2 regions of the Rothia sp. HMSC08A08 genome follow, and region 1 is predicted to be linked to the other one. Evidence: predicted binding sites of a transcription regulator. Region 1 holds the regulator's gene; the other holds the start of a gene.
The links. The regulator HrcA, encoded in region 1, represses chaperone genes, less so after heat shock. The targets are predictions, from matches to a motif close to TTNGCACTCGNNNNNNNCGAGTGCNAA.
Positions count from the first base shown of each region.

Region 2: groL (chaperonin GroEL) is a predicted target of HrcA. The motif match lies at 7,484-7,510, and genes of this name have one in related genera.

Region 1 is NZ_KV793078.1:100,676-110,353, reverse strand. Features, by position in the region: gene rpsT (30S ribosomal protein S20) at 1-102, shown strand, start outside; gene lepA (translation elongation factor 4) at 281-2,140, shown strand; gene hemW (radical SAM family heme chaperone HemW) at 2,251-3,522, shown strand; gene HMPREF3164_RS08085 (DUF4870 domain-containing protein) at 3,841-4,248, opposite strand; gene HMPREF3164_RS08080 (DUF3097 family protein) at 4,475-5,326, opposite strand; gene hrcA (heat-inducible transcriptional repressor HrcA) at 5,557-6,657, shown strand; gene dnaJ (molecular chaperone DnaJ) at 6,755-7,891, shown strand; gene HMPREF3164_RS08065 (16S rRNA (uracil(1498)-N(3))-methyltransferase) at 7,976-8,743, shown strand; gene HMPREF3164_RS08060 (PhoH family protein) at 8,790-9,678, shown strand, end outside.
Region 2 is NZ_KV793061.1:57,937-73,055, forward strand. Features, by position in the region: gene ptsP (phosphoenolpyruvate--protein phosphotransferase) at 1-1,169, shown strand, start outside; gene HMPREF3164_RS03315 (HPr family phosphocarrier protein) at 1,360-1,638, shown strand; gene HMPREF3164_RS11165 (hypothetical protein) at 1,739-1,963, opposite strand; gene HMPREF3164_RS03320 (lipid II:glycine glycyltransferase FemX) at 1,991-3,091, shown strand; gene HMPREF3164_RS03325 (threonine/serine exporter family protein) at 3,163-5,247, shown strand; gene HMPREF3164_RS03330 (uracil-DNA glycosylase) at 5,355-6,029, opposite strand; gene HMPREF3164_RS03335 (DUF3263 domain-containing protein) at 6,131-6,523, shown strand; gene HMPREF3164_RS03340 (LytR C-terminal domain-containing protein) at 6,665-7,216, shown strand; gene HMPREF3164_RS11025 (hypothetical protein) at 7,244-7,426, shown strand; gene groL (chaperonin GroEL) at 7,589-9,211, shown strand; gene HMPREF3164_RS11170 (hypothetical protein) at 9,462-9,797, shown strand; gene rlmC (23S rRNA (uracil(747)-C(5))-methyltransferase RlmC) at 9,992-11,275, shown strand; gene HMPREF3164_RS03360 (hypothetical protein) at 11,362-12,009, shown strand; gene HMPREF3164_RS03365 (hypothetical protein) at 12,006-12,281, opposite strand; gene HMPREF3164_RS03370 (hypothetical protein) at 12,403-12,585, shown strand; gene HMPREF3164_RS03375 (HsdM family class I SAM-dependent methyltransferase) at 12,585-14,612, shown strand; gene HMPREF3164_RS11175 (restriction endonuclease subunit S) at 14,605-15,119, shown strand, end outside.

The DNA of each region.
Region 1 (9,678 bases):
AGCCGCAAGCTGGATAAGGCTGTTTCTAAGGGTGTTCTGCACAAGAAGAACGCTGCTAACAAGAAGTCCGGTCTAGCGCATCTGGTTAACAAACTTTCCTAATGTCAGCCTCTGTATGAGGCGCATTGCGAAGTGATAAGGTTTCCCCGTCGGTTCTCTCCCGGCGGGGAATTCTTTGTGCCCGCCAGCCGTGCCGGTTCGCGCTTCCAGCGTGCATTATGGGAAAATAAAAGATAATTGTGCCAGCTGCCTGATGAACCTCCATGAAAGGAATATGCGAGTGGCTCCTCTGTCGAAAAATCCGCCAATACCGGCGGCTACCGACCCCGCGATTATTCGCAACTTCTGCATTATTGCACATATCGATCACGGAAAATCCACGCTCGCTGACCGTATGCTTCAGGCAACTGGCGTTGTCGCGCCGCGCGATATGAAGGCACAATACCTTGACCGCATGGATATTGAGCGTGAACGAGGCATCACCATTAAATCCCAGGCAGTACGTATGCCATGGGAGATCGACGGTACTTCCTATGCACTCAATATGATTGATACTCCGGGACACGTTGACTTCACCTATGAAGTCTCTCGCTCACTTGCCGCATGCGAAGGCGCTCTGCTTCTTGTTGATGCAGCACAGGGGATTGAAGCCCAAACTCTCGCCAACCTTTACTTAGCGATGGAGAACGATCTTACGATTATTCCCGTCCTGAATAAGATCGACTTGCCCGCCGCTATGCCCGATAAATATGCTGAGGAGCTGGCAAACCTTATTGGTTGCGAACCTGAGGAGGTTCTGCGGGTTTCGGGTAAAACCGGTGAGGGTGTAGAAGCTCTACTGGATCGTATTGTCGAAGGTATACCCGCGCCCGTTGGCCAAGCGAATGCGCCTGCCCGCGCCATGATTTTTGACTCGGTGTACGATTCCTACCGCGGAGTGGTCACCTATGTGCGTGTCGTAGATGGAAAACTTGAACCGCGCCAGAAAATCAAGATGATGTCTACCGGAGCAGAACACGATCTGCTTGAGATTGGGGTAATTTCACCCGACCCCATTCCCTCCAAAGGGCTGAGCGTAGGTGAAGTGGGCTATTTGATCACTGGCGTGAAGGACGTTCGGCAGTCCCGCGTGGGCGATACCGTAACCTCTGCCGTCAAACCTGCTGCAGAATCCCTAGGCGGCTATGAAGACCCGAAACCTATGGTGTTCTCTGGGCTATTTCCTATTGATGGTTCAGATTATCCGGCGTTGCGAGATGCCCTAGACAAGCTCAAGCTCAACGATGCTGCGCTTGTCTACGAACCCGAAACTTCTGCAGCACTCGGGTTTGGTTTCCGGTGTGGCTTCTTAGGCCTGCTGCACCTTGAAATCGTGCGCGAACGCTTGGAACGCGAGTTCAATCTCGACCTTATTTCGACCGCCCCCAACGTTATCTACGATGTTGTGGACGAATCGGGTAATGCAAAGCGCGTGACTAATCCAAGCGAGTTCCCCGAGGGTAAGGTCGCAACCATTCGTGAACCGATGGTGGCATGTACGATTATTGCCCCCAGCGACTATATTGGGGCGATCATGGAGTTGTGCCAGTCGCGCCGCGGGCAAATGGGCGGCATGGACTACCTATCTGAGGATCGCGTTGAGATGCGGTACCGCCTGCCGCTGGCCGAGATTGTCTTTGATTTCTTCGATCAGCTCAAGTCCCGTACTCGTGGGTATGCATCCTTGGACTGGAAGTTCGATGGTGAGGAAGAGGCTGACCTGGTGAAGGTCGATATCCTGCTTCAGGGTGAGAAAGTGGATGCTTTCTCGGCTATTACCCATCGCGACAAGGCCTATTCGTACGGTTTGATGATGACGAGTAAACTCCGTGAGCTAATACCTCGTCAGCAATTTGAGGTTCCTATTCAGGCTGCTATTGGTTCTCGCATCATTGCCCGCGAGAATATCCGCGCTATGCGCAAGGACGTGCTGTCAAAATGCTACGGTGGCGATATTTCGCGTAAGCGCAAGCTGCTGGAAAAGCAGAAGGAAGGCAAGAAGCGCATGAAGATGGTCGGCCGCGTCGAGGTACCGCAAGAGGCATTCATCGCCGCCCTATCTTCGGGCGAAGAGAAAGAGAAGAAAGACAAAAAGAAGTAAATCTTTACCGTCTTTCTTGCGGGTAGAGACCTGACTCCAAGAAAAGAGCGTCTCTACCCATCATTTTTACGCACATGCACTCGGCTAGATTCTCATGAAGGAGGCATCGTATGGCACCCGCGCAACCGGTTGGCGCGCCCGCGCCGCGTGATGGACGCATCCCAGCCTCGTGTGCGCACGGGTGCCAAAACCGTGATTTTAGCCTCTATGTACATATTCCGTTCTGCTCAGTGCGATGTGGGTATTGTGATTTCAACACTTATGCCACCGAAGATTTTGGTGACGGGATAGGGCTGGGTACGTATGCGGACGATGCTACAGCTGAGATTTTCTTTGCCGCTCGCGCTCTTGAAGCATCCGGGGTGGTAAAGCGGCCGTTGCATACGGTATTCTTCGGCGGGGGTACGCCCACGAAACTCCCTGCGTATGATTTGGTGCGCATCCTGAGAACTGCAATTGATATTTTCGGTATCGAAGATGGTGCTGAGGTCACCACCGAGGCTAATCCTGACTCTGTCACCTATGAGGATCTGCAGACGTTAAAAGACGGCGGATTTACGCGTGTTTCTTTTGGTATGCAATCTGTTGTGCCCGAGGTTTTGAAAGTTCTTGACCGTACCCATACGCCCGAAAATGTTCCTAAAGTTGTGGCGTGGGCGCGAGATATTGGTCTTCAAGTATCGATAGATTTAATTTATGGCTCTCCGTCAGAAACGCTGGAGCAGTGGGAGCAAAGTGTGCAAGCGGCGATTTCTTATCAGCCAGACCACATTTCTGCATATTCTTTGATTGTTGAAGACGGTACTAAACTTGCCGCACAAATTCGGCGCGGTGAATATACAATGCCTGATGATGACCTCATGGCAGATATGTATTTGCGTGCAGAAGATCTTCTCATGCAAGCCGGATATCGGTGGTATGAGGTCTCGAATTATTCTCGGTCTGAGCATACTCGAAGTGACCATAATATGGCGTATTGGCGTAATCAAGACTGGTGGGGAATAGGACCGGGAGCACATTCACATATAAACGGTACCCGGTGGTGGAATATTAAACATCCCGTTCCCTATGCGCATCGCGTTCGAGCTGGGCAGTCGCCGGCCGCAGCGCGAGAGATTTTAGACTCAGATTCTCGTTCTTTTGAGACGATTATGCTGTTGATTCGAGTACGTGAGGGGCTGCCTATGCACGAGCTTCTAGCCGTGCATCCTGCCGCTGACCTGGGGTCTTCTTTACGGTGGTTGCTCTCGCAAGGTCTCATTGAACCCGACATTTTTACAAATACTGGTGCGCCCAACCCTGATGCTTCGGTAAAACTCACACTGCAGGGGCGACTTTTAGGTGATGCTGTTACTCGAGAATTACTTCCAGATATAAAATAAATGTCTCGTAAAATATGCGAGAATACTTACCCCAAAAATATAATTGCCTTAACTTTCAGGATAAAATAATTGAATTACTAGACATTAGGTTGAAACTAAGGTAGAGTTTATATTGGCAGGACGGTATATGTTACAGCGTGTTGTCGTCTTTGCTGAAGTTGAGTGAATACGGTTGAAGGTCCCTTGTGTATCAGGGGCCTTCAATCGTTAACAGGTGTTTTATGTGGTATGTAATATGCGCGTAAAAATAAAGGGCCACATATTCCATATCGAAATAGTGACCCTGGATGCCTTGCCTTATACGATGTATAAGTCTGTTTATACGCGGCGCTCGGCTGCCTGTTGTTGCTGTTGCCCTTCCATTTCTTCTCGGTGCTGCTTCTTCTTTTCTTTGAAGTCTTCAGCAGGCTTGAGGAAAAGGTCAAGGATACGCAGGTTGAGCTTGTACCTATGAGGTTCTCCTTGAGCGGCGTAGATGCCCGCAATTACGGAACTGATCGCCATATAAAGCCACAGAATAGCAGTAAAGAACATCATGAGGCTTGCCATGCCGGGCACGAAGCTCAAAATGAGAAGAACAAGAATCATGATTGAAGGCAGAAGCGTAAAGTTCATGGCTTCACGTGACTCTTGCTCAGTGAAGGGGGCGCGGTCACGATACAAATAGTAGATAGCAGCGGCAGGCAAAAACCCGATGATGCCGCTAAAGTGAGCAAAAGTCGCCATGCTCCGGTCCTGCGACACAGGCAAAGGTGTAATGTTTCGTTTATGCCCCTCCGGGCGAGTATCTTGAACCACAGAAATCCTGATTATTACTCGTCTATTTTGCTCTGCCGTACACATGCCTCAGTTGGTGCACCTGTACAACCTAAAATCCTTATTTATTGTAACGTGTTTTACCGAACGCCTTGCCAGAGGCGCGGCATAGACAACCTGAGCTACTCACATTACCTTATTCAGTCAGAAAATCAATGAGCGACTCAACAGGTCCTAGCAGCGTAGGATCAAGATCAGAATAAGAGTCAACTCGGGAAAGAATACGTTTCCAGGCGTTTGCCACGTCTTCCTGGTTTTGATGTGGCTGTCCCAACCGACGTAGAATTCCTTTCTTCCAGTCCTCACCTCGAGGCACCTGCGGCCATGCCGGAATTCCGAGAACCTGCGGCTTGACGGCCTGCCAAATATCAATGAAAGGGTGCCCCACAATCTTAATATTTCCAGCAGCGCCGGGAACAGCTAAAGCCTCCGCCACAACACGTTCTTCCTTGGTGCCTTTCAGAAGATGATCCACAAGAATTCCAAGTCGTCGCTCTGGACCGGGGGAGAACTCTTCAACGGCAGTTGCTAAATCATCAACACCATGAAGGGGCTCGACCACAATACCTTCAACCCGCAGATCATGGCCCCACACTTTCTCGACGAGTTCCGCATCATGAAGCCCCTCAACCCAGATTCTGGATGCGCGCGCCACCCGTGCTGGAGCGTTTTCAACTGCTACCGAACCAGAACGAGAAATTTTGCGCCCTGAGGTCTTTCGTGGTGTTGGGGCAACAATCTCAACCGGTTCGCCCTCAAGAAAGTACCCGATTCCTAAAGGAAAATTTTTGACCCGTCCGTGAGCGTCTTCAAGCCCGAAAAATATTTCTCCACCGATACGTTCGGCACGCACTACTTCGCCAACCCACCCGTTAAGATCCTCAAGGACCATCCCGCGTTTTAGCTCGACCCGACGAGGAGAAGCAGGCCTGTTATTTATTGAGGCACGTGATAGATCTTGTGCACCCCAAGCGTATCGTTCACTCATATCTTGCATCCTTCGTACAACGGCACCACGGATATTGCCTGGTTTCCGCAGGTTAGCTTCTGGCAGAACCCATCCAATTCTAAAGTATTGATAACTCGCTTCTGGCGAAAGACTAGTACCGTTAGGGGTTACCCGGCTATGATAAAAGTAGTTTTTAGCACTCTCTCAACAAGAGTGCCAGATTATGCTTTTCCAGATTGTTAACCACCGATAGGGTCGCAAGGAGTACCATGTCACACGAACGCCGCATGCGCATACTGCAGGCAATCGTTGAAGACTACGTGCGCACAGGCGAACCCATAGGTTCAAAGACGCTGGCACAGCGCCACCATCTTCAAGTATCCAGTGCCACGATACGCAATGATATGGCAGCTTTAGAAGAACAGGGACTTTTGAGCGCACCGCACGCCAGCGCTGGGCGTATTCCTACAGAACAGGGATACAGGTTCTTCGTCGATGCTCTAACCGCGCCGCGTGCTCTCTCTGCAACCCAAGTTTCGGCGTTACGGCAAATTCTTGAAAGCGCACACAGCGTAGAAGACATGATTGAAGCCGCCACCCGAACACTTGCGCATCTCACGCATCAGGTAGCACTTATCCAGTACCCAACACGTAACGCTGGAACTCTCTTGCATCTTGAGTTCGTACCCCTAGATTCACGCACGCTTTTAGCATTGCTTATCAGTGATCTTGGCACAATCCACCGGGTTACCGTGATATTGCCGGAGACTACAGCCTTATCGCATGATGAAACTGTGTCAGCTCTTGCAGCGATTAAAGAAAACCTGCTTAAAATGCTTCAGGGTTTACCCTTCGAAAACATAAGTGCATTGCTGCCAGAAGCGCATCATCCAGCGTTGCGAGGTCGTTCTCCGGAGCTTACCGAAGCTATCGTGGATCATCTGCGAGCACAACCTTATTTTGAACGAGATATTCGCTTCGCGATCTCTGGCACCTCAAACCTAGCACGAAGTCACGACGACTTCTCGGCGAGCATAGCTCCCATTTTGGATGCGCTCGAAGAACAAGTTACGCTGCTTCGCGTGCTGTCTCACGCATCGGTTCAAGAAGCCGGGTACAGTGTAAGGATCGGTCACGAGAATACGGAGCAAGCGCTTCAAGGAGCTTCTATTGTCACTGGTGAATACGATTCACCCGTTGTAGTTTCATACGGCAAACAACATTTACCAGATAATGAAGGCGCCTTGGGGAAGCATACGGCAAAACTTGGCGTGGTGGGTCCAGTCCGCATGGATTACCGTGGTAACATTGCGGCGGTGAACGCGGTAGCTCGCTATCTAGGTCATGTCTTAGGCACACGAGCATCATGACATCGTGCGAGTAATTCCTCAGAACCCCGTAAACTTACCGATTTTATATTGACACCATATCCGGAGCACTCCGGTACGAAAAGGATAGAAGAAACACGTGAGCGATCACTACTCAACTCTTGGAGTCTCGAAGGATGCAAGCCCCGAAGAGATCAAAAAAGCGTACCGTAAAAAGGCGCGTCAACTGCACCCCGACGTTAACCCATCCGAAGAGGCAGCTGAGGAATTCAAACGTGTAACCCTCGCCTACGAAGTACTCTCAGATAACGAGAAACGCCGTAATTACGACGCTACCGGCGATGAACAGGGTCGTGCAGGATTCCCTGGAGGCGCAGGAGGGTTCGGCGGCTTTGGCTCAGGAAGTTTCGGGTTCCAAGACCTTTTCGATATGTTTACCGGAGGCGGTGGACAAAGCGGTCCCGCATCCCGCGTACGCCAGGGACAAGACGCACTTATCAACGTCTCGATATCCCTTAAAGACGCAGTTTTTGGCGTCGAAAAGACTGTAGAGCTTAACACGGCCGTCACTTGTAAATCCTGTGAAGGTGAAGGAACCGCTCCCGGAACCCACCCCGAAACCTGTGAGACCTGTCATGGCCAGGGATTCATGCAGCGCCGTGTTCAATCCATCCTAGGAACCGTCATGCAGCAGGTAGAGTGCCCCAGCTGTCAGGGATATGGCACCGTCATCAAACACCGCTGCCCAGAATGCCACGGACAGGGCCGTGTGGGCGAAAAACTCCCGCTGACCTTCACCGTTCCCGCCGGTGTTAATGACGGAGCCCGCATACGTCTGCGAGGTAAAGGCGAAGCTGGACTCAATGGTGGTCCCAATGGCGATCTTTATATTGATCTCAACGTTAAGCGCGATAAATACTTTGTTCGCGATGGTGATAATCTCACCACAACGGTGAATATTCCTATGGTCGCAGCCGTTTTAGGAACCACCGTACCCTTAGAAACCTTCGATGGGGTTCAAGAGATCACCATCCCTGAAGGCGCACAAAGCGGCGACATCGTAACTTTGAACGGCTTAGGTGTTACCCGCCTTCACTCCGATAAACGCGGAGACCTACAGGTACGTATTCAGGTCACAACACCGACCAATGTAAACTCCGAACAACGTGAGTTGCTCCAAAAATTCGCTGAACTTCGTGGAGAAGACTTGCACGAAGGCACCCACGTCAAACAAAAACATGGTCTTTTTTCGCGACTCAAAGACCAATTTAAATAGACAACATTCTTTGTATCCGAAGTGTTCTGAAAATCCTAGTACGGTAAGATGAAACACTTCGGATACAGCTTTATCAAGGATCTTATGAGCGCCCCCATTTTCTACATTACCGCCAAAGAGCTAGCCAGCTGCACGGCAGGGAGTACATTTACTCTAACTGGTCCGGAAGCGCATCACGCCAAGGTGAAACGCTTAGCTATAGGGGAGAACCTTGACCTTGCAGACGGCCAAGGGCATCGTATCCACGGTATTGTTTCAGCGATTTCCTCTGAAGGACTTGAAGTTACAGTCCAAAACCTAGATAAGGATGATAACAGCCTCTCAGTTTCCCTTGTGCAGGCACTCGCCAAAGATAACCGAGACATATTGGCAATTGAGACCGGCACCGAACTTGGAATTCGGAGCGTTATCCCGTGGAGTGCCGATCGCTCTATCGTGCGGTGGAAAGGGGAACGCGCTACTAAAGCTCACCAAAAGTGGCAAAATACTGTCTCTGCCGCCGCTAAGCAATCGCGTCGAGCGCTCATTCCTACCGTGGAAGAGCTGTATTCTTCGCAGGAACTCGCAGAACACATACGCGAGCTCACGGATCAGGGAGCGTATGTCTATATTCTGCATGAACAGGCCACTGAACCCTTAAGCGAATATCTGCGAAAGATTGGGTACAGCCCTGATAATCCCACCAGAATTTATATTCTTGTAGGACCTGAAGGAGGCATCACCGAACGGGAAATCGAACTTTTCACGCGGGCGGGTGCGTACAAGGCACTGTTAGGAACTGAAATTCTGCGAGCCTCCACTGCTGGTGCCGCAGCACTGTGCACTATCAACGTAGTGTTGGGACGCTGGTAAGTAACGTTACACTTATTTAAGAACCAACAAGCCAAGGAGCTTACTTTTGACGACTACCTCACGACCCCTCTCAACGGCACGTACCGTATCTTTCAAAAGCGCCGCAGAGATGATAGCGGTTCTTGGCCCTCAAGACGCGCATCTCACTATTGTTGAGGACTATTTCGACAATATTTCAATTCGTCCCAAGGATCTTGATCTTCTTATTTCCGGTCCGTCCGTATCTGTTACCACGGTTGCGAAGCTTCTCAATGAACTCCGTGTACTCGCTAGTCACGGTACACAGATTACAGTACAAGTTATCCATCGTCTGATGGGTATGCTCGGTGATGAACTTTCAAATCCAGCGCATACGCTCTCAGCGAGTATTCTTTCAACACGCGGTACGACGATTCGCCCGAAGACGGTAAACCAGAAAAAATATGTGGATGCTATTGACGCAAATACTGTTGTCTTCGGCATTGGTCCCGCTGGTACCGGTAAAACATATTTGGCTATGGCAAAAGCAGTGCAAGCCCTACAAAGCCGCGAGGTTAACCGAATTGTCTTAACTCGCCCCGCAGTAGAAGCAGGCGAGCGTCTAGGCTTTTTACCGGGAACTCTCAACGATAAGATTGACCCTTATTTGCGTCCTCTCTATGATGCTCTACACGACATGCTTGAACCGGCGGCTATCCCTAAGCTTATGGAGGCAGGAACAATTGAGGTTGCACCCCTCGCATATATGCGCGGGCGTACATTGAATGACGCTTTCGTCATCCTTGATGAAGCACAGAACACGACGGCTGAACAGATGAAGATGTTCCTGACTCGTTTAGGTTTTGGCTCCAAGATGGTAATCACCGGCGATATTACACAGGTTGATTTGCCGGGTGGTCAAGCTTCGGGGCTTAAACAGGTGCGTAATATTTTGACCGGGGTTGATGACATTGTTT
Region 2 (15,119 bases), on a different contig from region 1:
CCCTGATCACTTCAGACGGTGGTCCGCAGGCGCATACCGCGATTTTGGCGCGCGGCCTGGGCCTTCCCGCTATTGTGGCGGCGAAGGGCGTTACCGATATTCCCGACGGCACCGAGGTCTATGTGGACTCAAATGCGGGTATCGTCAATACCGAGCCGACCGATGAAGACCGCGAAGCCGCCGAAAAATACGCTAACCGCAAACCTATCGCCGACTTCGACGGTAAAGGCGTGCTCGCCGATGGCACCCGCGTGCCACTCTACGCGAATGTGGGCGACGGCAAATCCGCCGAAAAGGCTGCCAGCCTGAACGCCGAAGGTGTGGGTCTGCTGCGCACCGAGTTTGGTTTCTTGGGGCACGACGCCGAGCCGTCTATTGAAACCCAGGCAGCAACTTACAAGTCTGTGTTTGATGCCTTCCCCGGCAAGCACATCGTGGTTCGTACCCTGGATGCGGGTGCCGACAAGCCTCTGCCCTTCCTGAACGTGAATCCCGAGGAAAACCCGGCGCTGGGCGTGCGCGGTTTCCGCACCGACTGGACCGTACCCGGCGTGCTGACCCGCCAGCTGGAGGCTATCAAGCAGGCGTCCGAGGATTCCGACGCCGATATTTGGGTTATGGCACCGATGATTTCGACCACCTCCGAGGCTCGCAACTTTGCGAAAATGCTCAAGGAGGTCGGCCTGCCGGTACACGGCGTGATGGTTGAAACCCCCGCCGCAGCCGTGAACGCCGAAGCGATTTTGGGTGAGGTCGATTTCGTGTCGATCGGCACCAACGACCTGACCCAGTACACGATGGCTGCAGACCGCCTGCTGGGCGATCTGGCTCACCTGAACAACCCGTGGCAGCCTGCGGTGCTGAAGATGATTAAGCTGACCGTCAAGGGCGCTAAGCGAGCTTCGGTGAACGCCGGCGAGAAGAAGTATGTGAGCGTCTGCGGTGAGGCCGCCGCTGATCCGGCGCTGGCCGTGGTGCTGGTCGGCCTGGGGGTTGATACCCTCTCGATGAATGCCGGTGCTATCCCCGCGGTTGCGGCGGTGCTCAAGTCGGTGACCCTGGAACAGGCACGTCATATCGCCAATAAGGCTTTGGAACAGATTTCCTCTGCCGAGGCGAAGGCTGCCGCCCGCGCTGAGCTGCCGATTCTGGACGAGCTCGGCCTCTAGAAGACGCCTCAAACCCGGTGGAGAATAAGGCTAAACCGGTGTTGAAAGTTTATTTCAAGATCGGGTGAGGCATTGATCCCCAAGCGGTGAGTAAAACTGTACAATTGAGGCAAGAAAACAGGGGGTGCATCCTCCCGTTTGATAAACATGGAGTCGATAACAGACGATTCCTTCACAAAGGAGAAAAACCATGGCAGAGGTTATTGCCACCATTGCAAGCCGCGTTGGTCTGCACGCACGTCCCGCAGCAATTTTTGCTGAGGCAGCTGGCGACCTCCCCGTTGAGGTCACCATTGCAGCCGAAGGCGAGCCCGCAGACGAGGCAATGGATGCGGCTTCGATCCTATCCCTGATGTCCTTGGGTGCTAAGCACGGTGACCGTGTGGTGCTCCGAGCAGAAGGTGAAGGCGCAGACGAAGCTCTAGAGACCCTGAAGAAGATTCTCGAAACCGACCACGACGCAGAGTAATCCTTCCGGCGACTCTCGCCAGCTTACCGGTATCCCGTCGCTTCACGTGCGGCGGGATACCTGCTTTAAGGCTCGGGCGCGCATCCGGCTGTTTTCCGCCTCATGCCTCAGCCAGCCCGATCAGGTCGGAAGGGGCATAAAAAGGCTCTTGATACGGATAAAGCGGCGTTTTTAACTCTTTATTCACAGCAAAGCTCTTTTCAGGCGAGGCGAACCCCGCCGATGCACCAATCGCCGCGCCTCTTGTTAGACTTAAGGCGTGCGTGCGCCGCGAGCGCATCAAAAAGACCGCACAAGGTTCGCGGGCGATAGACGTTCGGAACACCCACCACCCCACGAGAGATAGAGACCCTTGCACGAAATTACGGCACGTTTTGCAACCCCAGCAGAAATTCAGGAGTGGGATACCCACGTGATCGCCAACCCGGACGGCGGAAATCTGCTGCAGTCCGCATCATTCGCAAAAGTCAAAGCCGACTACGGGTGGAAACCCCGCTATATCGTGTACGAAGGCACCGTCGATCGTGACGGCGAGAAGCAGCCTTTCGCCAGCTACAGCCTGGCGTTCGAGAAGAATATTCCGTTGCTGGGCAAACTCTGGTACTTCATCAAAGGCCCGGCGGTGCATGATGCCGATGAGCTGCCCGCCCTGCTGCAGGCGAACCGCCGCCTGATTACCGAGCAGAAATTGGGTGTTTTTGCCGTTAAGATCGAACCTGAAATCGTGGCGGATGAGCACGCCCAGCAGGTTATTGCGGGCACCGAGCTGGTTCGTACCGCCGATATTCAGCCGAATGACTACACCGCCATCCTCTCCACCGAAGGCACCGAGGAAGAGGTGCTCAAGTCGTTGTCTTCGCGCGGACGTAACGCTGTACGCCGCGCCACCCGTGAAGGCTGCGAGGTCAAACGGGTTGAGCTCACCGACGAAAATATGCGCGCCATGTATGCCCTTATGGATACCGTGGGCCAGGGCAAAGTTTCGCTTCTGCTGCGCCCCTACGAGTATTACCGCGACTTCTGGAAGGCCTTCGAGAACGCCGGGCAGGGCAGGCTCTACTTCACCTATGAAGACGGCAAACCTTCCGTGGGCGCCTACGTGATTAACTACGGCACGAAGGGCACCTATAAAGACGGCGGTTCTAAGCCGCGCCGTAAACAGTACGGTGACTCTCATCTGGTACAGTGGACTGCGATTACCGACCTCATGAAGGAGCACGGGATCAGCACCTATGACTTCTGCGGCACCCCGCCCGCCGCCGAACTCAAGAATAAGGAACACCCTTACTACGGTCTGGGTCTGTTCAAAACCTCGTTCACGAAGAACGTGACCGACTTCGTGGGCGTTTACGATCAGCCTATTTCAGAGCTCAAATATAAACTCTGGAACGCCGGTGTGGAGCGGCTGATGCTTCGCCTGTGGGTGAAGAAACACCACTATTCCTTCTACTAGGAAACGCCGCACCGCCACGCCACTCACCGGTACACACAGCGCACCAGCACGTAACACGATCAAGGGATACTATGGCGAAGAACCCCGAGGAGCACAGCTACAACCCAGCCGATGAGAACGCGAGGAGTATTCGCCGCCCGGGATATTTCTTCGCCGTGCCTCTCTCCGAAGTGCACGACTCCAAGCTGCGTGAGGCGCTTGCCCACAGCGGCAAGGAGGTTGAGCAGGCTGAGCAGGCGCGTGAGGCGCTTTACGAGGTTGCGGCGGCGCACGGCGTGGAAACTGATACGGACGATACCCAGCTTCTTCCCGTCGACGAATCGGGGATGCCTCTCGACGAGGCTCCACAGATGTCCTACGAGCCGGAAATACCCTACGAGGAAATCCCCGAAGAACCCGTAATCCAGGCGGTGCAGAGCGTGCCGCCTGAGATACCGCATCCGCAGGAGCCGCCCGCGCAGACCTCCAGTAATATCGTCACGGAGGTTGCTAAATACCGCCAGTCCCAGCCCGTTCCTATGACGGGCATGATTCCGCAGGTGCCCAATTCGCATGCGGCACAGCGGTTCGGTGGTGTAGAGCCCACGGCGAGCGCACCCCCGGTATCCGTACCCACTACGACCGTACCCGCCGGGCGCGGTACGGGCGGACGGTGGGGCGTGCGAACCACCCTGCGGTCCTTCGTGCGTGCAGGCAGTCAGGCGGCGGCGCACGCGGCACCGCGCGGTGCGGCGCGCATCGCCCAACGGCAGTTCACCCCGCGCGCCAAACGCGAAGAACGCGCCCGGCGTGAGGCCCTGTACCGTGAGAAAGAATACGCCCGCGACACCCTCAATTTCACGCTACGCCTGGCGGAGGCCATGTTCTACTATGGCGCGGACGCGATGGACGTAGACTCGGCGATTATTGCGGTGTCTTCGGCGTATGGGCTCGATTCGGTGGATGTTAATATCACCAACCAGTCGGTGACCATCAACTACACCTCCGACCCTGATATTTACATGGAGTCGCGCATCAGCTCTCGCAGCATGAGTGCCGACTCCCGGTTCACCCATACGCTCGTGCGCGTGGTGCGTACCTCTACCGAGAATTATGAGGCGCTCGCTTCTACCTACGGGCTGATTCACGATATTACCGAGGGCGGCATGACCTTGGAGGATGCCGACCTTCGCCTGAGCGAGATTACGAACCATCCTAAACCGTATCCGCCGCTGATTACCTGGCTGGCGAATATTGGCTGCGCAACCACGCTGACGGCGGCGCTGGGGGCGAGCTGGTCTACCGCAACCGCTGCGGCGATCGTGTTTATTCCCGTGTACCTGCTGATTCAGTGGCTCAATAAGATTGGTATGCCCACGTTTTTCCGCATGGCGGCGAGCGCGGGTCTGCTGACCTTCCTGGCGATTTGGCTGGGAGGGGATCATTCCATGATTCGCCGCCCGGGGGAGTCGATTTCGGCGCCTCTGGTGGTTGCCGCCGGGCTGATCATGTTCCTGCCGACCTCGCGTCTGGTGGGCGCGGTTCAGGATGCGATTAACGGTTTCCCGGTGACGGCGGCGGGAAGATTCGTTTCGACGGGCATGAGCTTTTTGGGCCTGGTGATCGGCATTGCCTCGGCGGTGAATGCGATTAGCCTGTTTGGCGGCCCGATTCTGGATATTGAGCAGAGCCGGTTTGAGCTTCCTTCGCCGCTCACGTTCTCGGTGTTCATGCTGGCTGCGACGGTTACGTTTGCGATTACCCTACATACGAAGCTTGTGAAGCTGGGGTGGCTGGTGCTCATTACCTGTAGCGCCTTGGTGACCTATCACCTGTATACCTACCTGGTGGGGGTAGATTCGGGGCGTGCGAATACGGCGCTTGCTGCCCTCGTGATTGGCATGCTGAGCACCTACGTGGCGTACCGGTTGCATGCCCCGCAGGCGGTTTTTTCGATTCCTGCGCTGACCTTCCTGCTGCCTGGTTTGTCGTTCTTCCGCGGCATGTACCTGCTGACGGTGGAGACGAACGTGGTCTGGGGTATCCAGAGCATGATTTCGGCGGTTTCGATTGTGATTGCGATGGCGGCGGGCGTGACGTTGGGAAACTACCTGATGCAGTATCTGTTGCAGCGTTTCGCGGTTCCGCGCAATGTGCCCGCGGAGGCTGCCGAGTAGCGCATCCGCGGCTCTCACGTTCCTCTGATGCGGGATGCTACAAAGGCTCTTTATTCCACATTGGAATAAAGAGCCTTTGTATGTAGGTATGAGTGGGCAGATGCGCGCTATTTGACCGTCCAGTCCACCGGTTCCGCACCCTGCCGCACCAGCAGCGTATTCACCCGCGAGAACGGGCGCGAACCGAAGAACCCGCGATGCGCCGACAGCGGCGAGGGATGCGCCGACTCCACACACGGATACGGTTCCAGCATCGGGGCGGTACGCCGCGCATCCGCACCCCACAGCAACCCGACCAGGGGTTTATTGCGAGCCGCCAGCGCCCGAATAGCGCACTCGGTCACCTCTTCCCACCCTTTATTGCGATGCGACCCCGGCGCCCCTTCACGCACGCTGAGCACGCGGTTCATGAGCATGATGCCCTCATCGGACCACGAGCTTAGATCGCCGTGCTGCGCGGGCTCAATCCCCAAATCGTCGGAAAGTTCCCGGTAAATATTGATGAGCGATTTCGGCAGGGGCATATCCCGCTGCACCGAGAACGAAAGCCCCATCGCGTTCCCGGGGGTGGGGTAGGGGTCTTGCCCCACGATCAGCACCTTGACCTCGTTCATGGGGCGTGAGAATGCGCGGAAAATATTTTGACCTGTGGGAAAAGTTCGGTGTCCCGCCGCGTGTTCGGTGCGTAAAAACTCGCCCATGGCGTGGATTTTATCTTCGACGGGCGCGAGAGCCTGCGCCCAGTCTTCGCTCATAATGTCGGTCAGCGGCGGGTTCGTCATGAAAATACTCCCTGAGAAAATTTGACTCTAATAACACGGTGACTTCAACCAACATACTCTAAAGTGTTCATGTAGACCACCTATGTTCGTCAGGAATCCAGATGCCGATACCTTCTTCGGAAACCCCCGAACCTTCGCCTGCTAGCGGCTCCGAAGCCGCCGAACCCGCAGCGGCAGTCCCCGCCGATAGCCCCGAACCCAGCCCCATAGCACAGACAGCGCCTTCCGCCTCCGACACTTCTGAGACCCACGAAACCGGCGGAAAAACTGAGAACACGCGAAAATCTGCTCTCACCGATTTAGAGCGTGCCATGATAGCCCTGGAAAAGCGGCACTGGAAGTACCAGGGCACCAAAGAGAAGGCGATTACCGCGCTCGGGCTCACCCCGATCGCCTACTATCAGAAGCTCAACACGATGATCGACAGCCAACGCGTGATCGCCGCCGAACCTATCCTGATGCACCGCCTGCGCGAGGTTCGCGACCGCAGCTAAAGGCAGCCGCACCGATGTGTGCATGAGCGCACGCCGCTCTGAACAGGACGGATAAAGCCCCATACGGTACCCTGTAAGAGAGAGCTTTGGCAGGGCTCCACCGCGCAGAGCGGTACATCTATTACTCAACCTAGGGAAGTCATGAGCCAATACCCGCACGATGAATTCGACGACATCGACGAGAATACCGCCCGCCGTGGAACATACCGCGGTGTGATTGACGACCCTTCCAAGAGCCCCAAAGGCATTATTCCCGTTGTCGTCGCCGGTATTTTATCGCTCGTGATCGGCGGCGCCATGTACATTAACCACCCGCGCAGCAGCTCGCCCGAGGCTGCCGCGCGTGCCAAGAGCTACAGCGCCCCCGCCTCGCCCTCGGAGTCTTCGTCGCCCTCTGCTTCGGCATCCGAGCAGGCTAAGGATGCGAACGTGGCGGTCTATAATGCATCCGCACCCGGCGGGTCTGCGGCCAAGGCAAGCGCCGCGCTTGAAGGTTACACGATTACCGAAACCGCAAATTGGTCGGGCACCCCTCCGCAGTCCAGCACGGTCTACTACAAGGACGAGGCCAAGAAGTCACAGGCCGAAGCTATTGCGAAAACCCTGAACATCACGACGGTTCAGGAAAGCTCAGACACCTCGATTCTGGGCGAGAACGATATTGTGGTGGTGCTCGCCACCGACTACAGCTAACGGTATCAATCGGCCTGAGACTGCGGTGTGCGGTACCGTTTATCACCCCCGCTAGTTTCGGGAACGTTCAATGAGCCTTATGCGCTCGCATATAACATCGCCCGGCACTCGAAACTGGTGCTTTGGCTCCGTGCATTCGCACTCGAAGCCGTACCCGTTCACCCCATCGCGGCTTTCCGCACGCCTCAAGAATGCGCTGAGGGCGATTAAGCTAAATTCGGTGCTCAAAATGTTTGCCCTCGGGCGCACCAAGTGCCAAAATTGTTTTTAGCACTCGGCGCCTTCAGGTGCTAAAACCGGTATCGAAATTTGCTTCGGCAGACCGGAAAACCTGAGCGCTCCATTCGAAACGTCCAGGAGGGATATCGCCACATGGCAAAACTTATTGCTTTTGATGAAGAAGCTCGCCGCGGTCTAGAGCGCGGACTGAACACTCTAGCCGATGCCGTTAAGGTAACTCTTGGCCCCCGTGGCCGCAACGTCGTGCTTGAGAAGTCGTGGGGCGCACCCACGATCACCAACGACGGTGTTTCCATCGCTAAAGAGATCGAGCTTGAAGACCCCTATGAAAAGATTGGCGCCGAACTCGTCAAAGAGGTAGCCAAGAAGACCGACGATATCGCAGGTGACGGTACCACCACCGCAACCGTGCTCGCTCAGGCGCTCGTGCGTGAGGGCCTGCGCAACGTGGCTGCCGGTGCTGACCCGCTGAGCCTCAAGCGCGGCATTGAGAAGGCTGTTGAGGAGGTCACCAAGACCCTGCTCGACTCCGCAAAAGAGGTTGAGACTGAGGAAGAGATCGCGGCAACCGCATCCATCTCTGCGGGCGATCAGGAGATCGGTAAGCTGATCGCTCAGGCTATGGAGAAGGTCGGCAAGGAAGGCGTGATCACCGTTGAGGAATCCAACACCTTCGGCCTGCACCTGGAACTCACCGAGGGTATGCGCTTCGATAAGGGCTTCCTCTCCGGCTACTTCGTGACCGACCCCGAGCGTCAGGAAGCCGTGCTGGAAGACCCCTACATCCTGGTGGTCAACCAGAAGATCTCGAACGTGAAGGATCTGGTTCCCGTTCTTGAGAAGGTCATGCAGTCCGGCAAACCGCTGCTGATTATCGCCGAGGATGTTGAGGGCGAGGCTCTGGCGCTGCTCGTGCTGAACAAGATGCGCGGCTCCATCAAGTCCGTTGCCGTGAAGGCACCCGGTTTCGGTGACCGTCGCAAGGCTATGATGGCTGATATCGCGATCCTCACCGGCGGCCAGGTTATTACCGAAGAGGTTGGCCTGTCCCTGGATACCGCAACCCTTGAGATGCTGGGTAAGGCACGCAAGGTTGTTGTCACCAAGGACGAGACCACCATTATTGAAGGCGCTGGCGACGCCGCCGCACTTGAGGGCCGCGTGGCACAGATTCGCGCCGAGATCGCAAACTCCGATTCCGACTACGACCGCGAGAAGCTGCAAGAGCGCCTGGCAAAGCTCGCCGGTGGTGTGGCTGTACTCAAGGCTGGCGCAGCAACCGAGGTTGAGCTGAAGGAACGCAAGCACCGCATTGAGGATGCTGTGCGCAACGCAAAGGCAGCCGTTGAAGAGGGTATCGTCCCCGGCGGTGGCGTGGCACTGATTCAGGCGGGCGCGAAGGTCTTCGACAAGCTCGACCTGAAGGGTGACGAGGCAACCGGCGCAAACATCGTGCGCGTGGCTATTGATGCTCCGCTGAAGCAGATCGCAACGAACGCTGGCCTTGAGCCCGGCGTGGTGGTCGATAAGGTTCGTTCTCTGCCCGAGGGCACCGGCCTGAACGCTGCAACCGGCGAGTACGAAGACCTCATGGCTGCGGGTATTAACGACCCCGTGAAGGTGACCCGTTCCGCTCTGCAGAACGCCGCATCGATCGCCGGTCTGTTCCTGACCACCGAGGCTGTGGTGGCTAACAAGCCTGAGCCCGCATCCGCTGCGGCACCGGCTGCTGACCCGATGGGCGGCATGATGTAACGTTTCCCGACTGAGGGAGTATGTTGAAGCTCTCCGGGGTGGGTTCCTGACCGGCACAATGCCGGGTGCGGGACTCGCTCCGGAGAGCTTTTGTCTATCTCAGAGACGCGAGCAGGTGGTTTTTGTCCCGAGCAGGTAGGAGAATCCTACCTTTTCGGCCAAATCCTACCTGCTCGCGCGTATGCGTGATTGCTTGCAACGTGCGCCGTGATTCGTTCGGGATGGGCGAGCCGCGCGGTATGCTGGATTTATGATGCCTAACACCACCTCCAAATCTTCCGAAAACGCCCCTGATGCCCCCGCCCGTTCCGACCGAAACACAAAGAGCATCGGCTCGCGAAATTCATTTCTGAGCATCGGGTCGGTGAACTCATTCTGCAGCATTGGCTCTGTAAATTCGGCGTTTTCGATTGGCTCGGCTTTCTCGTTCGGATCTATCGGCTCGGCTTTTTCTTCGCTGTCCATTGCCTCGTGCCTGAGCTACATGAGCGTGTTATCGGTTTTATCGGAAGCATCTGTGCTCTCGGCACGGTCGTACAGGTCGGTGCTTAAGGCGGGCCAGCAGAAGAAGGCAAAGAAACCGTAGCCTTTCCGCCCGATCCAGCCCTGCCTGCTAAAAAGAGCCTTTATGTGAATAAAGCGTAGTTTTCGCCGCTTTATTCACATAAAGGCTCTTTTTTCGATGGGGCAGGGGCAAAGGAGCACACCTGGCGGCACATCAGCGAAACCACCCGACGGGTTACCCGTGCCCGCGCATCCACAAGGTAGAATGGTGGGGCTATGGAATGCGCCTATTATCGTGAGAGTCTTTGCCGCTCCTGCACTAGCATCGAAACCCCGTACCCCGCCCAGCTCGCGGCGAAACAGGCCGATGCGCGCAGGCTTCTTGCGGCCTACCCTCACCTGACCTGGCTGGAACCTGTCGCCAGCGACGAGGCGCATTTTCGGAATAAGGCGAAGCTGGTGGTGGGCGGTTCGGCGCAGAACCCGTCCCTGGGCATCGTGGATTATCGTTCGGGGCGTGCCACCGATTTAAGCGAATGCCCGCTCTATATTGAGCCGATTGAGCGCGCCATTCCGGTATTGCACGAGCTTATTCAGCGTGCCGATTTGACCCCGTATGACATTCCGGCCCGGCGCGGTGAGCTCAAGAATATTCTGGTGACCGCATCCGAGACGGGCGAGCTGATGGTGCGGTTTGTGCTCCGCTCGAAGAAGCTGCTGGTGCCTATTCGCCGCCAGCTGGGGTGGCTGCAAGAGCGTCTGCCGAAGTTAGCGGTGCTGTCGGTGAACCTGCTGCGCGAGCATGTGGCGCTGATCGAGGGCGAGGAAGAGATTATTCTGACCGAGCGGCAAACCCTGCCGATGCGCGTGAACGGCATGAGTCTGCACCTGCGCCCGCAGAGTTTCTTTCAGACGAACACGCAGATTGCGCAGGCGATGTACGTGCAGGGCCGCGAGTGGGTGGGGCAGGTTCAGCCGCGCACGCTCTGGGATTTGTATTGCGGTGTGGGCGGTTTTGCCCTGCACGCGGCACAGGTGATGCATGGTGAGGTCACCGGGATCGAAATCAGTGCGGAGGCGATTCGCAGCGCCCAGCGTACCGTTGCCGAGCAGGGGCTTAAGGACGTGAAATTTGCGGCGGGGGATGCGACCGAGTTCGCCATGAACGCCCGCGAAACCCCTGAGATGCTGGTGGTGAATCCGCCCAGGCGAGGCATTGGCGAGAGGCTGTGCGCCTGGGTTGAGGGTTCGGGGATTGAGCACGTAATTTATTCGAGCTGCAACGCAAAAACCCTTGCCGCTGACTTGGCGCGCATGCCCTCCTATAAGCCGGTTGCCGCGCGTTTGTTGGATATGTTCCCGCACACGAACCACTATGAGACGGTCTGTTTGCTAACCCGAAAAAATGTCGCAGGGTATGTGAACGTCGATATTGATGTGAAGGAGCTGAAGCGTGGCAAGCGCCGCCGCAAGGCGAAGCTCCTAGCTGATGACTTGACGAAGGAATCCATCGGTCCTACTACGCCGAAAAGGCGCTGGAAAGCCCAAATAAGCCCGTAGAGGACGTTAAGCCTAACGTTGTACCCGTTGTACCAATCGAGCAGGAAAAGCACTCAGAAGGCGAATATGCGCCTCCTAGGGGCAATATGGAGCCAGAGGCGACATATTCCCTTCTGGACGATTACAAAGTCGATTCTGAGGACGTTAAGACCGCTACGGAGGCTTTGAGGTCACAGTACCGCAGAAAGCATGTGGACGTGCGAGGGGATGGTGTCTATGCAAGCATTGAGCATGCACGAGCAAACATCCCAGAGACCACGAGCAAGCTTCAGGAGGACGTGGACAGGGCACACGCCCAGTTCAAGGCTGATAAAGCGGCTGTGGATGAGCTGAAGAGTCAGAAGGCACCAAGCCTGTACGGTCTGAAGCAGTGCTTTAGGATTGCAGGCAATCAGAAGGGCAAGACCCCGTTCGAGCGCATGCTCGATGACATGTTCGCCCAGATGATGGCTGAGCTGATGAGGCAGATGATTGAGGAGCAGCAAAGACAGGCACGCGAGGAAGCCGAGAAGAGGCTCTATGAGAGCCGCAAGGACATGTGGGATGCCGAGAAGAGGCTCAGGGCTGCGAACCGCGCCATAGACAATGAGGCAAGCAGAACGAGAGGCAGAAGGGTTACAAGTCACATGCAGGACGCATACGAGGCAGATAAGGCGGCATACAAGACTAATAGCGAGCAGTACGAGAAAAAAATAAGCGGTTCCCGTGGTGGGAGCCGCTTATTTGCGTCTTAATGAAGCTCAGGGACAGGAACGCCAGACCATGCCGTTCCAAAATGGTCTATTGCCCAGATGTACAGGTCTAGCTCCTCGTCGTGGAAGACCACCTCATCGGTGTGCTCTAGCAGGAAATCGGGGTCGGAGATGATGTAGTACTGGAATATCTCGTTGTTCAAGTCTCCATTTATCAGCTCTAGCGGACGGCTTGCAATCTCGTTGGCGAGCACCATCCCTCCCACCTGTCTTGATAGGTCTTCGTATGTCTTGATGTAATCGTTGAAATCCATGGAATCCGCCTTTTCTGAGAGCAATCTCGACCGTCTTCAGACGGTCTTGCTAGGAGGTTGTTGATAATTACATAGAACTATGATGCTATGTATACATAGTTTTGAAATGAGGAGGTTTCGTATGACGCAAAAGAGCGATAAATCAAAAGACACGAAGCTCTTGCAGGTTTATGTCGAGCCTGAGCTTCATAAGGCACTACAGCAGTATTGCCTAGATAAAGAGACAAAGAACGCTCCAGTTGTGAGGGAGCTGTTAGTCGAGTTCCTTGAGGAACAGGGATATTACGAAAGAGGTGAGAAATAATGGCAAGCATTGAAGAAAAGGTCGAAGAGCACTACAAGAAAGTTCTTGACGACTTGCATATCCGTCATTTCGGAAAGACGGAGACGATTAACGATTCAATCACTAAGGCTTTGAAAGAGGCTGATTCCAAGTCAGGCGGTTCTGGGAACAATTTCCCTGACATTCAGCTCTTGCTTCAGAACAAGACCCGTAGGGACATTCCTGTGATGATTGAAGCCAAGGGCACGAAGGGAAAACTTGAGAAGCTGGCGAGTGATGGCAGCATCGAGCTCATCAGCAACGGCAAGAACCCCAACAGGGCTGTTCAGCAATTTGCCGTAAACGGCGCCCTGCACTATGGGCAGGCGATTCTGGATGAGGGCACGTACAGTGAGGTTGTGATTGTCGGAATCAACGGCACGACTATGGCAGCTGGCGAGGTAGCTGACCCAGAAATCAAGGCATATTACGTGGCTAAGAAGAACGACAGCGTTCCTAAGGTGCTTGAGGGCTTTGACTTCGTGCAGATGAAGGGTGCAAACATAGATTCTTTCTATGCCGAGCTGGATAAGCTGTCTCTGACCGCAGAAGAGCGCGAGAGATTGAAGCGCGACAAGGAAGAGCGCCTTGAGCAGAGCATCAAGGATATCCATCAGCGAATCTATGACGATGCGACCATCAGGGCGTTGTTATCGACCAACGACAAGCTGTATTTCTTCTGCGGCCTTATCATGGCGGGACTTACGACAGAAGGCGTTAAGCCGTTGGAGCTTGAGCGCTTTTACAGCAACGATGACGCCGACGATAACGATGGTGGCATCATCCTGACGAGAACGAAGTCTTTCCTGAACAAGAAGAAGTGCCCGAAAGACAAAATTGACATGGTGCTGAACTATCTGAAGCCCGTATTTGAAAAGCGTGACCTCTGGAAGCCAGTCAATGGAGAGAGCATTATCAAGTCGGTTTTCAAGCAGATTAAGGCGGATATCCTGCCGCTGCTTGAAAGCAACATCCATTTGGACTTCACGGGCAAGATTCTGAACAGCCTGAATGACTGGGTGTCCATCGAGAACGACAGGCTTAACGACGTTGTTCTCACGCCTCGATTCGTTACGAACCTGATGGCACGAATTACACGTACTGATATGGATTCGTTCGTCTGGGATACCTGTATGGGTTCTTCCGGCTTCCTTGTCTCTGCAATGGAAATCATGATTGAAGATGCAAAGCACCGAATCAAGGATGATGAGAGCAGAGATGACAAGGTTCAGCACATCAAGCAGAACCAGCTCCTCGGTATCGAGATTCTGGGCAACATTTACATCCTTGCCGTTCTGAACATGATTCTCATGGGCGATGGCTCGTCTCAGATTATCTGCGGCGACTCGCGCAAGGAAGTGCCGAGGTACATGAAGGCGCACAGCTTCCCTGCCAACGTCTTTTTGCTGAACCCTCCGTATTCAGCACCGGGCAAGGGTCTTGTCTTCGTTGATGAGGCATTGTCTCGCATGGAGACGGGATACGGTGCTGTGCTGATTCAGGAGAACGCAGGAAGTGGTCAGGGCGACGTGTACGCGAAGCGCATTCTCGAGAAGAACACGCTTGTCGCAAGCATTCACATGCCTGGCGACTTGTTCAACGGCAAGTCATCCGTACAGACGGCGATTTACCTGTTCAAGGTCAACTGCCCGCATGAGACAGATAACGTCGTGACGTTCATCGACTTCAGCGAGGACGGCTATTCTCGCCAGAACCGCAAGAAGTCAACACAGAAGGTTAACTTGCGCAACACAGACCATGCCTTGGAGCGTTATGACGAGGTAGCGGCAATTTGCCTTGGCAAGAAGCCGAAGACGAGCTATTACACAGAAGCGAACGGTCTTGTCATTCGTGACACGGTATCGCTGAAGGGCGACGACTGGACGTTCAACCAGCACAAGAAGATTGACACCACGCCGACGGAGGAGGATTTCAAGAAGACCGTCGCTGACTATCTGGCATGGAAGGTTGCCGCGATTCTGAAAGGAGAGGTGAGCGCTGGTGAATAAAGAATTTGTGATGCAAGATGTGTTTCATAAAGTGACACTTCGACGTATTAAAAAAACTTTTGATAAGAAACATGACCTCTCCCAACAACAGACGAAGGAGTTTAGCCTACCGCTCATCAATGCTAAAAATGGTGATAACGGCATTATGTATTACGGTCGTATGGAAGATTGGGAATCAGATACCTATTGCATTGATATTGTTAATGATGGTGCTATTTCGACAGGAAATGTGTATGCACAACCGCAAAGAACAGGTGTGCTGTATAACGCATATATGATTAAGCCCAATATGAAAATTGAGTCAGAAGCAATTTTGCTTTACTTGGCAAAATGTATTGAAAAGTCGATTAAGACAAAATTTGGTTATGACAATAAGGCGACTTGGGCAAAAGTTAAGGAGATGGCAGTTTCTCTACCTGTTATCGAATCATCTGACCCAGACCATGAGTATACGGTTGATGATATTGATTTTGCGTATATGCAAGACCGCATCGCGGAGCTTGAGCA